4 regions of the Peribacillus sp. N1 genome follow, and region 2 is predicted to be linked to each of the others. Evidence: riboswitches for the same ligand, from Rfam matches in the RefSeq annotation. Region 2 holds a riboswitch; each other region holds the start of a gene.

Region 1 (3,129 bases), on a different contig from region 2:
TTATTTGGATTACCCGATTCATCGAATTCTCCCTCTCATCGGAATCATAAATAGATTTCCCCGTCCGTTTTCCTAAATTCATTCGCTTTTTCTTTAAGACCTTCATCGATTACCGACTCAAAGCCCAGACCCTTTTCCTTCGCCAAATCACGGATGTCTTGAGAAATCCTCATACTGCAGAATTTGGGTCCGCACATTGAACAGAAATGGGCTGTCTTGGCACCTTCAGCCGGTAGTGTTTCATCGTGATATTCAACTGCCCTTTCAGGATCGAGGGAAAGATTGAATTGATCTCTCCAACGAAATTCGAATCTAGCCTTCGAAAGGGCATCATCCCGTTTTCGTGCCTGGGGATGGCCTTTAGCAAGATCAGCTGCGTGGGCTGCAATTTTATAAGTAATGACCCCTACACGAACATCCTCTTTATTCGGAAGCCCCAAATGCTCTTTCGGTGTCACATAACAAAGCATGGCCGTTCCAAACCATCCAATCATGGCAGCACCAATCGCAGAAGTGATATGATCGTATCCAGGAGCTATATCCGTTGTCAATGGTCCCAGGGTATAGAATGGTGCTTCTTGACAGACTTCCAGCTGCTTATCCATATTTTCTTTAATCAAATGCATCGGTACGTGACCGGGTCCCTCCACCATGACTTGAACATCGTGCTTCCAAGCAATCTTCGTCAGTTCCCCAAGTGTTTCCAATTCAGCGAATTGAGCCTCATCGTTTGCATCTGCAATGGAGCCAGGACGGAGGCCGTCACCTAATGAGAAAGAGACATCATACGCCTTCATGATTTCACAAATCTCTTCAAAGTGAGTATAGAGAAAACTTTCTTGGTGGTGGGCCAAGCACCATTGTGCCATGATGGAGCCCCCCCGGGAAACGATTCCCGTAACTCGCTTTGCTGTCATGGGAATGTATCGCAAAAGCACTCCGGCGTGTATCGTGAAGTAATCCACACCTTGCTCAGCCTGCTCGATTAATGTATCCCGGAAAACTTCCCAATTTAAATCTTCCGCGACTCCATTCACTTTTTCCAATGCTTGATATATCGGAACCGTCCCAACTGGCACAGGAGAATTCCTGATAATCCATTCCCGGGTCGTGTGAATATTCTTACCGGTGGAAAGATCCATTATGTTGTCTGCACCCCAACGTGTAGCCCAAGTCATTTTCTCCACTTCTGCTTCAATCGATGAACTAACAGCGGAATTTCCAATATTCGCATTTATTTTCACATGAAAATTACGTCCAATGATCATGGGCTCACTTTCAGGATGGTTAATATTTGCCGGAATGATCGCCCTCCCGCTAGCTACCTCATCTCTTACAAAATCAGGGGCTACATTTTCCCTGATCGAGATGAATTCCATCTCAGGAGTTATGATACCTTTTCGGGCATAATGGAGCTGGGTTACGTTTTGCCCTTTTGCTGCACGCAATGGTTTTCTTTTCAATCCCGGAAAAATTTCTGCTTTCGTTTGTGACTCTTTTTTATACCCGTTATCTTCGGGCTTTATTTCACGCCCTTCATACTCTTCAACATCTTCCCTTTCCAGAACCCAGCTGCGTCTAATCGGGGCAAGACCTTTATGAATATCAATGGGATATTCTGAATCCGTATAAAAGCCGCTTGTGTCATATACTCGTAAAGGCGGATTCTCCTCTTCGCCGAATGAACCTGTAGTCGGACTTAGCTTAATTTCACGCATGGGCACCCTAATATCGGGTCTAGATCCCTCAACATACACTTTTTTACTCCCGGCAAAACTGGACATAATTGAAACGTTCATGTCATTTACTGAATTACTCATCATGATTTCATTTCTCCTTTTTAAGTTCATTTAAAAAGGACAAAATCCAATCCATTTCGCACGAAAAAGCCAGATCTCATATTTAAGACCTGGCTAACGTTAGTATGGCTACAGAAATGACCAATTGAAATGTCATTGTTTAGTAGATTCTAACTTCCCCACGCTGGTATGAACCAGATCAGGTCCTGAGGGTTAAGAAGCTTAAGCGCTTCTCTCTCAGCCCAACTTTTATTGGACACCCCTAGTCTGAATAATTTAATTGATTACAGGGTAACTATATCTCACCCATTTCATTCTGTAAATAATTTGAAAGACCTAATATTTTCATTACAACTATCAAAAATTTATTATTTGAAGAAGAGCCGTTAATTAATTTCCCAGGCTCTCAAGGATAGGGTAAAGCTCCTCTAAATGCTTGATTTCATAGGTTGGAATCACTGCATTCCGTTCCTTATCATGGCGATTTATCCAAACCGACTTTATGCCTACCCGTGATGCTCCAAGGATATCCGTCATTAAATTATCGCCGACCATCAATACTTCATCCTTATCAAGCTCCATGATCCCCAAAGCATGCTCAAAAATGGAGGCATCCGGTTTACCTCTTCCAAATGCGCCTGAAATCACGATTTGGTCGAAATAAGGAACCAGTTCAGGCGTAATTTCAAGTTTGGTATTTTGCAGCTCAGGAGATCCGTTCGTAAGCAATAGCAACTTATACTTCCCTTTTAATTCATCCAGAACACGGAATGTTTCTTCATAGATAAATGGCTTTTTGCGTCTCTCCGCAGGGAAACGTTCTGCCAGTTCAAGTCCAAATTCCGGGTCATCGATCCCTAATGCCAATAACCCTCTCGTCCACGCTTCTTTCCGATAAGCCGGTGCAATCCCGGCCATCTTCCTGAATTCATCATGATCATCCTGAAAATTTCCCCATAGCCCCTCAAATGGGTTGATTCCGATCATTTGGGTGAATGCATATGTATCGTAAGAAGAATAAAGCTCACGCGCTTCCTTTCGCACAGCTTCTTCAAAATCGTCGACATTCAGATCATATTTCTCCTTGGCCACTTCACATGTGGCCACAAAAGCCTCTTTTACACTTTTCTGATCCCATAGTAATGTATCATCTAAATCAAAAAAAACTGCCTTCAGCAAAATGTCCACCCCTCTTTCCCTATTATTGAATTCGTAAAAATTACACTATTACAATAATAAACCACAACCAATAAAAAAAGAATAACTATTCGGAAAATGACTTACCTTTTCTAGTGGGAAACTCTTATCCACTTATCACCTTTCAAATACA
Region 2 (3,129 bases):
AGCCGGCGATGGTTAATGCTGTTTTCATAAAAAAACCCCTTCATATAATTATTTTTTAGAAGTATTTTAAGTAATATGAAAGCTAAAATCGCACCTGCGAATGAACTGAGCATAAAAGCCGGTAAAAAACCAAAAAGAGCAGCTTTTTCTCCTAATAGGAGGATGGCAAGTGGATAACAGGCCATGGAACCGAGAATGCCGGTCCCGATCACTTCACCTAAACAAGCGAATTTTAAGCTTTGTGTTTTTCGATAAAGGATGGCAGCCAAAAGTGCACCGAACATGCTCCCGGGAAAGGCGAATATTGAACCGGTACCAGACATGTTTCTAATGATGGAAACTAGGAAAGCTTGTGTCACAGCATAAGCAGGCCCCAATAGAACGGCCGTGAGGACATTTGACAGATGCTGAATAGGAAAGACCTTTGCAAATCCTGCAGGGATGAAAATAAATGAACTGGTCAGTGTCGTTATAGCCGTTATCATGGCAGTCAACGTCAGTTTCTTGATAGGATTCATCATCATGTCTGCGACCTACAGCGGCCAATCCTGCTCATTTTGAACCATATCCCAGAATAAGTATTCATATCGGGAAGTAACCAAAAAGTGCTTTTCTAATCGAAGAAGTTCCTTTTCTGGCATGCCTTCCGTCAATTCTTCCAACAATGCGATCAGCCACTTGTATGCTTCCCCGAATTCAGGTGATGAATAGGACCTTATCCAATCTGCGTAGCGATTGTTTTCCAATGCTGCTCCATTTTGTTCTTTTAATAGCAAACCGATTTCATAGTAATCCCAAGCGCATGGCAGGAGACAGGCGATCAAGTCTGCCAATGTCCCATGCTGAGCTGCATTTAGCATGTAACCTGTATAGGCTAGAGTGGTGGGAGTAGGTTCTGTTTCTTCCAATTCCTTGGAACTGATCCCGAATTCGGAAGCATACTGCCGATGGATATCCATTTCCACTTGAAGGGTTTCATTTAAAATACTCGCAAACTTTGCCATGGTTTCGATGTTATGGGCTTTGATGACACCTAAAGCAAAGAGCTTGGAATAATCCATGAGATAGATATAGTCCTGCTTCATGTAATAGGCAAATTTCTTTTCAGGAAGCGTACCATTTCCAATTGCCTGGACAAAGGGATGTGAATGATTCCTTTTCCAAATCTCTTTTGCCCGTGCATGAAGTCTATCACTGAATGTTTCTGTTTTAATATTCTCCATTGTTCATCCTCCTTTAGAATGTTTCCCCTAGATAATGAAAAACCCCGTTCCTGAATACGGAACGGGGTAGATGGATATAGTCTGTAAATGGACGATATCATCCACTTCCCTCCGCCGGTATGAGCCGGTTCAGGTTCAAAGGGTCCGGAAACTATTTCCATCTCAGTCTTAAAAAAGACTCCCCTAGTGGTGTGAATTGTATGTAATTACTGACATCATATCAGAAAGACAAGAAAATGCAACCTGTATTTGAAGAGGGAGCATGTAATGTCCAGGAAAAAAGGGAGAACCAGGTAATTGACTTTTGATAATTATTAGGGTAGAATCATTTCTACATCATTTATATATCGAATTCTTATCCAGAGAGGTGGAGGGACTTGGCCCAAAGAAACCTCGGCAGCGGACCCATTTTGGGAACTGTGCTAAATCCAACAAGCATATGCTTGGAAGATAAGAAGAGCCGTACGGACACAGTCAGCCTCTTCTTGAATTAGAAGGGGCTTTTATTTTTGGGAAATAACGTTTAGTGACATAATAGAAAAGGTATATATAATTTGGTGAAAATCAAACAAGTTGATAAAGTTAGCTAACTAGAAGCAGGCTCTAGGATGACTAGGAAAGGAGCCATTTACATGGCAGAATTATTTAAGAGGATTGAACAGAGGAAGGCAAAACTCATTGAAGAGCTATTGGCCAATGGAGTATACAAAACCTCTGATGAAAGGCACCTTTATGATGCCCCATTAAAAGTGCTTGAAGATGAATATAAGATTGTTATAAATAGACCTAATAACGAGTCACCTTCTGAATGGATGACATAGTAAGCGAAGGACTATATTTTGGGCTCTTGGATAAGGGATATGATGTAAGCATTCACAGTATACACTAGTGGATGCTTTTTTGCGTTTAATAGAAAATGACATAAAATATACATAATTAAAGAATAAAGTAGGTGTTTTGTCACATTTGTCCTATAAAATAACACATTTTATTTCTGAAAAATAGTTGATTTTAACTAGTAGTTTAATTATGATGAAAGTGTAAAAAAATTGAATAAATGGGAGGTGGCATATAATGCCTTGCCGTAAAGTAACTATAGAAAGGGTAGAAGAAAAGAGACAGGAAATGATCAAATTGGCAGCAAGTTACGGCTTAACAAGTCTGCTTACTGTTCAGGCCAGTCAAGAATTGGATACGCTATTAAATGCGTTAGCAAGTAAAAGAGAGTCAGAATATTTTTCCCTCCAAAACGCATATCGGTATTTTTAAATTAGCATATTCGACCTGTATTAATTTGAAAAAGCTACTGCTCAAGGCAATAGCTCTAAAAAATTATATTAAATATCGACATGTTTACCAAGAATGATCAAATCCCGCTCAATGCCATCCAGCTCGGCAACTTGAGGTAAATGTGCCCATTCTTCAAACCCGAATTTGGAAAAAAGCTTAAGGCTAGGTATATTGTGGGCGAAAATGAAACCCAATATAGTCTTAATACCTAATTTTGGACTCAATTCAATTGCCTTTTGAATCGAAATTTGTCCGATTCCTTTTCCCCGGAAATAATCATCAATATAAATGCTGATTTCGGCAGTGGAATTATATGCCGGTCGGCCATAGAAGGATTGAAAGCTCATCCATCCAGCAGTTTTCCCTTCTATAGTAATGATATATAGCGGTCTACTTTCTGAATGATGTTCCTCAAACCATTTAACCCTCGATTGGACGGATACAGGCTCCGTATCTGCCGTGACCATTCTTGAAGCAATTGTCGAATTATATATTTCAACAATTCTAGGTAAATCAGATAGTTCTGCCTCTCTAAACTCTATGTGCTCTTCCATGATGTAATCTCCTAACTATCATTTATTCAATCTCCAGAATGAAGGGTAATCCCGTTTTTTTG
Region 3 (3,129 bases), on a different contig from region 2:
CATTGCAAAGATAAATAATACCGTAGCTTCCTGTTCCGATTACAGCTTTTACCTCGTAACGGTAATTCAAAACCACTCCTTTTTTTAAAGGTATATCCACGAAAAATTGGTAGAACTTTCTAAATGTACGCAAAATTGAAACTTTCCTCACCACTTTCATCTATTCAAGTCAAGAACAAAAAAGTCCGTTATTAATTAAGCTGGAAATATGAATGAACATGGTTAGTTTAACACTGATTTTTGATAATGCGGTAATGAAAGTCATTTTATAATAAATATAAGAAAAACAAGAACTTTAGCATGGTCGATGAAGTGCTTAACAAACCGATGCAAGTAGCCGTCAATGCGGTTAACAAGTAATTTTAATAGTTGAATAGGGAGGGGGGCCGTCATGGGCAGTCCGGATACGGCCTTTAATCCAGTTTATCTTTCAATCTTATATCGGGAATAGGACAAATTGGCGGATCGTTAATTGGAGGGTACTTCGTTGGGAAAATAGGCCATAGAAGAGTACTTTTATCCCTCTGTGCAATGGGTACTGTTTGTTTTGTCATATTAGGTTTGACCTCAAATGCAGCAGCCTTATATATTCTGATCGCTTTTGGAGGTGCCTGTACAGTCGGCACGATGAATTTGGCTAATACGTATATATCCGAGTATTATCCCCGGGAGATAAGGTCCACCGGGATAGGTTGGGCCTTGGCTTTTGGTAGAATTGGCGCGATTGTTGCCCCGACATTAATAGGATTACTGCTGGCTGCAAACTATTCACCACAAAATGCATTCATGGCCTTCACTGTTCCGAGCATAATGGCTGCCTGGGCGTTATGTGAAAGAGAAGTATGGCAGCTATGATAAACTACAGATCGAGCAAAATATTAAAACGAAAAGCAACATCGAATGTATAATATTGTTTTTTAGAGAATAAACGAATTCACGAGTAAAGTAGCTAAACTCACGAGTAAAGCAGCAGAAATCCCAAGAAAAATCAATTTCACGAGTAAAGCAGCTGAATTTACGAGTAAACCGGCCAAATTCACGAGTAAAAGAGTAGAATTCACGAGGAAATTACGTAATGAAACCCATTGATTAAAGTGCCGTTAAACTGCCGGGTAAATGGTGTATATGCAAGATTGAAAGGTTAGTAACCCTAAATCATTAAGTTGAAAACTTTTTCTAATACGTTTGACAATTGGATTTATCGTGTTAATATAAAGGCAAATGAAATTTAATATACAATTTGTACCACTAGGGGTGCTTTAAAGGTGAAAGTTGATTTTTACCGCAGAAGCTGAGATTAAAGTATGACTTTAAGACCCTTAGAACCTGATCTGGTTTATACCAGCGTAGGGAAGTGGGGTCTGGAACAATACGTTTCTGTATTATTTCAAGTACAACCACTTTCTTTACGTTTAAGAAAGTGGTTTTTTGTTTGCAAAAAAAGGGGTGATAAAAGTTTTTTTCCGTAATATTCATTCAAAAAATATAATTTGGAGGTAATGGTCATGAAGTTTTCAGAGGAAATTCGTCAGGAAGTGGATCACATTTGGGAAGCTAGCTTTAATCACCCGTTTGTTTCAGGAATAGGAGATGGCACATTGCCATTGGAGTGTTTCCGTTTCTATGTTATGCAAGATTCCTATTATTTATCTCATTTTGCTAGGGTTCAAGCTTTAGGAGCAGTTAAAGCTACTGATTTACATACAACAAGCAGGCTTGCCGGCCATGCACAAGGAACATATGAAGCGGAGTTGAAGCTTCATGAGAATTTTTCTGAGAGATTAGGGATCACAAAAGAAGAACGGGATAATTTCAAACCAGCCCCGACCGCTTATGCTTATACTTCCCATATGTATCGTGCGGCTTATTCGGGACATTTAGGAGATGTTATTGCAGCTATCTTGCCGTGTTACTGGCTTTATTATGAAATAGGTGAAAAGCTGCAAGGGTGCATGCCGGAGGAGCCGATTTATCAAGAATGGATAGCGGCTTACGGAGGGGAGTGGTTCCGCACTTTGGTGGAAGAACAAATTGCGAGGCTTGATGAGATTGCTGAAAAAGTGACAGACGAAGATAAGGAAAGAATGAAAGAGCATTTTATCCTCAGCAGCCAATATGAATACTCATTTTGGGAAATGGCTTATCGTTTAGAGACATGGCCTGTGCATAAGGAAACACTAGAAGTATAAAGGGGAATGAAACAATGAAAAAAGGTTTGAAATTAACGGACATATTGGTCACGATCGTGATTGCGGTAGCATTTGGAATCGTTTATATCCTTTGGGGTTCGATTTATTATTCCGTTAAACCGTTAGGATTACATCTGGATCAACTTATTTATGGAATGTGGTTTATAGCTGGCCCCGTCGCCTTCTTAATTTTACGGAAACCGGGTGTGGCACTTTTGGCGGAGATAGCTGCAGCTTCCGGGGAGTTCTTCCTTGGTTCACCATGGGGGCTGACCGTACTGTTATATGGGGTGGTACAAGGTTTGTTCGCGGAACTGGTGTTCATGGCTTTCAAATATAAAAAATTCAATATGCCGGTGGCCGTTTTAGCTGCGATAGCTTCCTGCCTGGCATCAGTTATTATGGATTTTGCATACGGGGAAATAGGTGCGCTTTCAACCTGGAATCTATCGTTATTCATGATAGCGAGGTTTGTGGGTTCCATATTCTTTGCAGGTGTGACCGCTTATTATCTAGTTAAAGTCCTGGAAGCAACAGGAGTAACAAATCTTGTGCGTCCGGTTTCAAATAAAGATTATGCAGAACTGGATCAAAAGTAGAGGTTGAGGGCCATGGAACCAATCGTTTCTGTTGAAAAGTTAAGAATGAAATATCCCGGTGATGAATCTTTGATATTCAAGGACCTATCATTAACGTTTGATCAAGGAGAAAAAGTGCTATTGTTGGGGCCATCAGGTTGTGGTAAGTCGACCCTTTTACAAGTGTTAAGCGGATTGATTCCGAATTCCATCGAAGTACCGATGAAAGCGGAAAAATTGAAATGCCCTTCTTCGTGGGGGTATGTTTTTCAAGATCCTGATAGTCAGTTTTGCATGCCATTTGCCGATGAGGAAATTGCCTTCGTCCTTGAGAATCTTTCCGTCCCTAAAGAAGAAATGAA
Region 4 (3,129 bases), on a different contig from region 2:
CAGCCTTGGCGGTTTATACACTATCCATAACGAAATGGGGTCAGGCGAATGCCCGCAGGCTTAAAGGCAAAGGAAATATTGGTGCATGAATATGAAAAAATGCTTGGGAGATCTCTCCCCAAGCATTTTTATATGCCGGTATATAAAACAGAAAGGTCATGAAAGGTAAATCTTCGAACCTATTTCAGAAACAATACAATTGGAAAGGCTGACAGGACTGTGATCGTGCTTTGCTCGGGGGATATTTAGTTGGAATTGTCTATAGAAGGAACTATCCAGGAAAATGATATGCGTTGTCAGGTATGCTGATATGGTTGCGTACGGCTTTCTATTGCTATTTAATTCATCGATGATTCCCTGTGACGTCGTTATCCCGATCCCGTGGCCATAAAAGAGGTTTCTCCCTAATAAAATGGCATTTTCACCTTGCCATTCAGGAGTTGTCTCGTCATGATCAGGGTTTATGAAGTAAACACAATCGCCTGGTAAATAATCCCTTCCTTGATGAATATTAAGAGCCATATTCTCCGGAGGGCGCCAGTCATATAAAAAAAGGTTTGAAAAAAGGTAATCGAAATTCCTAGGGCCGATTGAATCCAAAATGGCTTTTAAAAAAGTGACGACGATTGCTGTCCCGCATTCGAAGGCATAAAGCCTTCCATTCATGAAAATGTCAACGAGTGCAGCATGAGGGAGAATCCCTGGCTGAAGGGTAAAGGTGCCATCCTTTGAAAGGTGCCAATATTGTTGATTGGATTGAGATTCCTCAAGTGTGGAAAATTCTGGACCGCTTTTATCCAACGCAATAGCTGCTTCTATGACTCGGTTCCTCAGCTGTATATCGAAATTAAAATCTCCAAAGTTCCGGTATTCAAAAACGTTAGAATCTTCACCCAGCAATTGGAGAATTTCAAGCGACTCAGCAGATGCTATTCCTGGTTGGATGTGACTGACATCTAACCATCTGTGATTAATCTTTATCATGATCATATCCACCTTTTGCTTATTAAATTAACGGTTTATAAAACCAGTAAACATAAATGTCTACAGATAATGCTCATTATATGAATGCCTGCAAAGAAATGACTATTTAGAAATTGTCAGCCACCTCTGCAGTCAAGAATGATTGGAATGAAAAGAGGCAGAATTACATTGATTTCAATGATTTTCGTTCCAAAAGATGTTTTGCTAGATATCCTTAAGAGTAAGGAATACCTTTCCAATTAGTGATAAGAAGCAAATTAGTATTCCCTTTTCCATATGAATTGATATAATGAGAGAGAAAAGTTCATATGTGCGAGAAATGTAGGGGGGCCAGTACTGCTGGCTGAGATTGCATCCTTTAGATGCTGACTCTTTGAACCTGATCTGGGTGATGCCAGCGGAGGGAACATATTATTACTGACTTTCTGTTTTGTATGTTAACGTCCGAATTCATCTTCGGGCGTTTTTTGCTTTTTATCCAGTATTTGAATAGACCCTGGAGCCCCATTATGGTTCCGGCATATGGATCTTATATGATGTGTAGGAGGATAATAACTTGAATAAATTCTTACCACTGTTAACTTCGTTGTTCCTTTTGGCTGGATGTGGTGCAGGCGGAACTAATGAAAAAGAAGAAGCAACTAAAAATGAAGAATTAAAAAAGGTATCGGTCGTGCTCGATTGGACACCGAATACAAACCATACAGGATTGTATGTTGCAAAGGAAAAAGGTTACTTTAAAGAGCAAGGTCTTGATGTGGAAATTATCATGCCAGGTGAAGCTGGAGCGGATAAGCTTGTCGCTTCAGGAAAATCTGAATTTGGCGTGAGCTACCAGGAGGGCATAACACAGGCCCGCGTGCAAGGCGTGCCAATTGTTTCGATTGCTGCAGTCATCCAGCATAATACCTCTGGATTCGCTTCCCCTGAGGCAAAGGACATTAAAACTCCCAATGATTTTGAAGGGAAAACGTATGGTGGCTGGGGTTCTCCGGTTGAAAAGGCCATTATTGATTCACTCATGAAAAAAGAAAATGCGGATGTAAATAAAGTGGATATAGTCAATACAGGAGACATGGATTTTTTCACTTCGGTTAAAAGGGATATAGATTTTGCCTGGATTTATTATGGATGGACAGGCATTGAGGCTGAGTTGCGAAATGAAAAGCTTAATATGGTTTACTTAACCGAATACTCTGATAAGCTTGATTACTATACGCCTGTTTTGACTACAAATGAAAAGATGATAAAAGAAGATCCCGAAACTGTTAAAGCATTCGTTCATGCAGCATCAAAAGGGTACCAGTTTGCGATTAAGAATCCTGCTGATGCAGCAGACATGTTAATTAAGTCTGCGCCGGATCTTGATGCAAAACTAGTTAAGAAAAGCCAGGAGTGGCTTGCAGCCAAGTATCAGGATGATGCTCCGCGATGGGGTGAACAAAAGCTTGAAATTTGGAAGAATTACAGTGAGTGGATGACTGAAAATAAGCTTCTTGAAGGTGATTTCGATCCTGAAAAGGCATTTACAAATGAATTTTTACCAAAATAGGAGGAAATACAATGGCCAATTCATTAATTAGTATACAAATTATTCCTAAAGGGGAAAATGTCATCCCTATGGTCGATGAAGCAATCAAGATCATTGAAGAATCAGGTGTCAAGTATGAGGTTCACCCGCTTGAAACGACAATGGAGGGGGAGCTTTCCGAACTTTTTGCCGTGATAGAAAAAATGAATGTAAGAATGATTGAAATAGGATCGCCGAATGTCATTTCCCAAGTGAAAATATTATATCAGCCAAGCGGGATTACGATGGATACGTTAACGGAGAAATATCGGGCATGATCGGAAGGGGAATTTGGAAGAAGGGGGCTCCCTTCTTTCTTTTATTATTGTTGCTGATAGTTTGGGAGTCAGTGACAGTCTTATTGAAGGTTGAACAATGGCTGCTTCCCGCTCCATCGGCCATTTTCATTGAAGGAATTGAGTCGTCGCGCAATCTTTACGGACACCTTATATCGACAACCGAGCTTGCGTTGTCGGGTTTTTTTATTGGAAGCTGCATCGGCTTATTGGTTGCTGCAACCTTACACCTATTTCCAGGTGTGAAGGACGCGGTTTATCCTCTGCTCATACTATCAC

The links. Region 2 has a riboswitch for thiamine pyrophosphate ahead of tenA (thiaminase II). Riboswitches for the same ligand answer to the same signal wherever they lie in the genome.
Region 1: linked by a shared signal. The riboswitch ahead of thiC (phosphomethylpyrimidine synthase ThiC) and the one ahead of tenA (thiaminase II) in region 2 are both predicted to bind thiamine pyrophosphate.
Region 3: linked by a shared signal. The riboswitch ahead of tenA (thiaminase II) and the one ahead of tenA (thiaminase II) in region 2 are both predicted to bind thiamine pyrophosphate.
Region 4: linked by a shared signal. The riboswitch ahead of ACYP5M_RS10330 (ABC transporter substrate-binding protein) and the one ahead of tenA (thiaminase II) in region 2 are both predicted to bind thiamine pyrophosphate.

What each region holds. Positions count from the first base shown of each region.
Region 1 is NZ_BAAHZO010000008.1:97,914-101,042, forward strand. It holds gene thiC (phosphomethylpyrimidine synthase ThiC) at 45-1,823, opposite strand; TPP riboswitch at 1,959-2,073, opposite strand; gene ACYP5M_RS23905 (HAD family hydrolase) at 2,190-2,978, opposite strand; gene ACYP5M_RS23910 (histidine phosphatase family protein) at 3,114-3,129, opposite strand, start outside.
Region 2 is NZ_BAAHZO010000011.1:20,271-23,399, reverse strand. It holds gene thiD (bifunctional hydroxymethylpyrimidine kinase/phosphomethylpyrimidine kinase) at 1-28, opposite strand, end outside; gene thiW (energy coupling factor transporter S component ThiW) at 1-518, opposite strand, end outside; gene tenA (thiaminase II) at 534-1,223, opposite strand; TPP riboswitch at 1,313-1,418, opposite strand; SAM riboswitch class I at 1,576-1,680, shown strand; gene ACYP5M_RS25080 (Fur-regulated basic protein FbpA) at 1,856-2,044, shown strand; gene ACYP5M_RS25075 (aspartyl-phosphate phosphatase Spo0E family protein) at 2,298-2,492, shown strand; gene ACYP5M_RS25070 (N-acetyltransferase family protein) at 2,561-3,067, opposite strand.
Region 3 is NZ_BAAHZO010000001.1:522,846-525,974, forward strand. It holds gene ACYP5M_RS02430 (protein kinase domain-containing protein) at 1-76, opposite strand, end outside; gene ACYP5M_RS02435 (MFS transporter) at 496-855, shown strand; TPP riboswitch at 1,241-1,370, shown strand; gene tenA (thiaminase II) at 1,506-2,189, shown strand; gene ACYP5M_RS02445 (ECF transporter S component) at 2,204-2,788, shown strand; gene ACYP5M_RS02450 (ABC transporter ATP-binding protein) at 2,801-3,129, shown strand, end outside.
Region 4 is NZ_BAAHZO010000002.1:387,292-390,420, reverse strand. It holds gene rarD (EamA family transporter RarD) at 1-89, shown strand, start outside; gene ACYP5M_RS10335 (protein-glutamine gamma-glutamyltransferase) at 157-984, opposite strand; TPP riboswitch at 1,298-1,407, shown strand; gene ACYP5M_RS10330 (ABC transporter substrate-binding protein) at 1,541-2,536, shown strand; gene ACYP5M_RS10325 (thiamine-binding protein) at 2,548-2,832, shown strand; gene ACYP5M_RS10320 (ABC transporter permease) at 2,829-3,129, shown strand, end outside.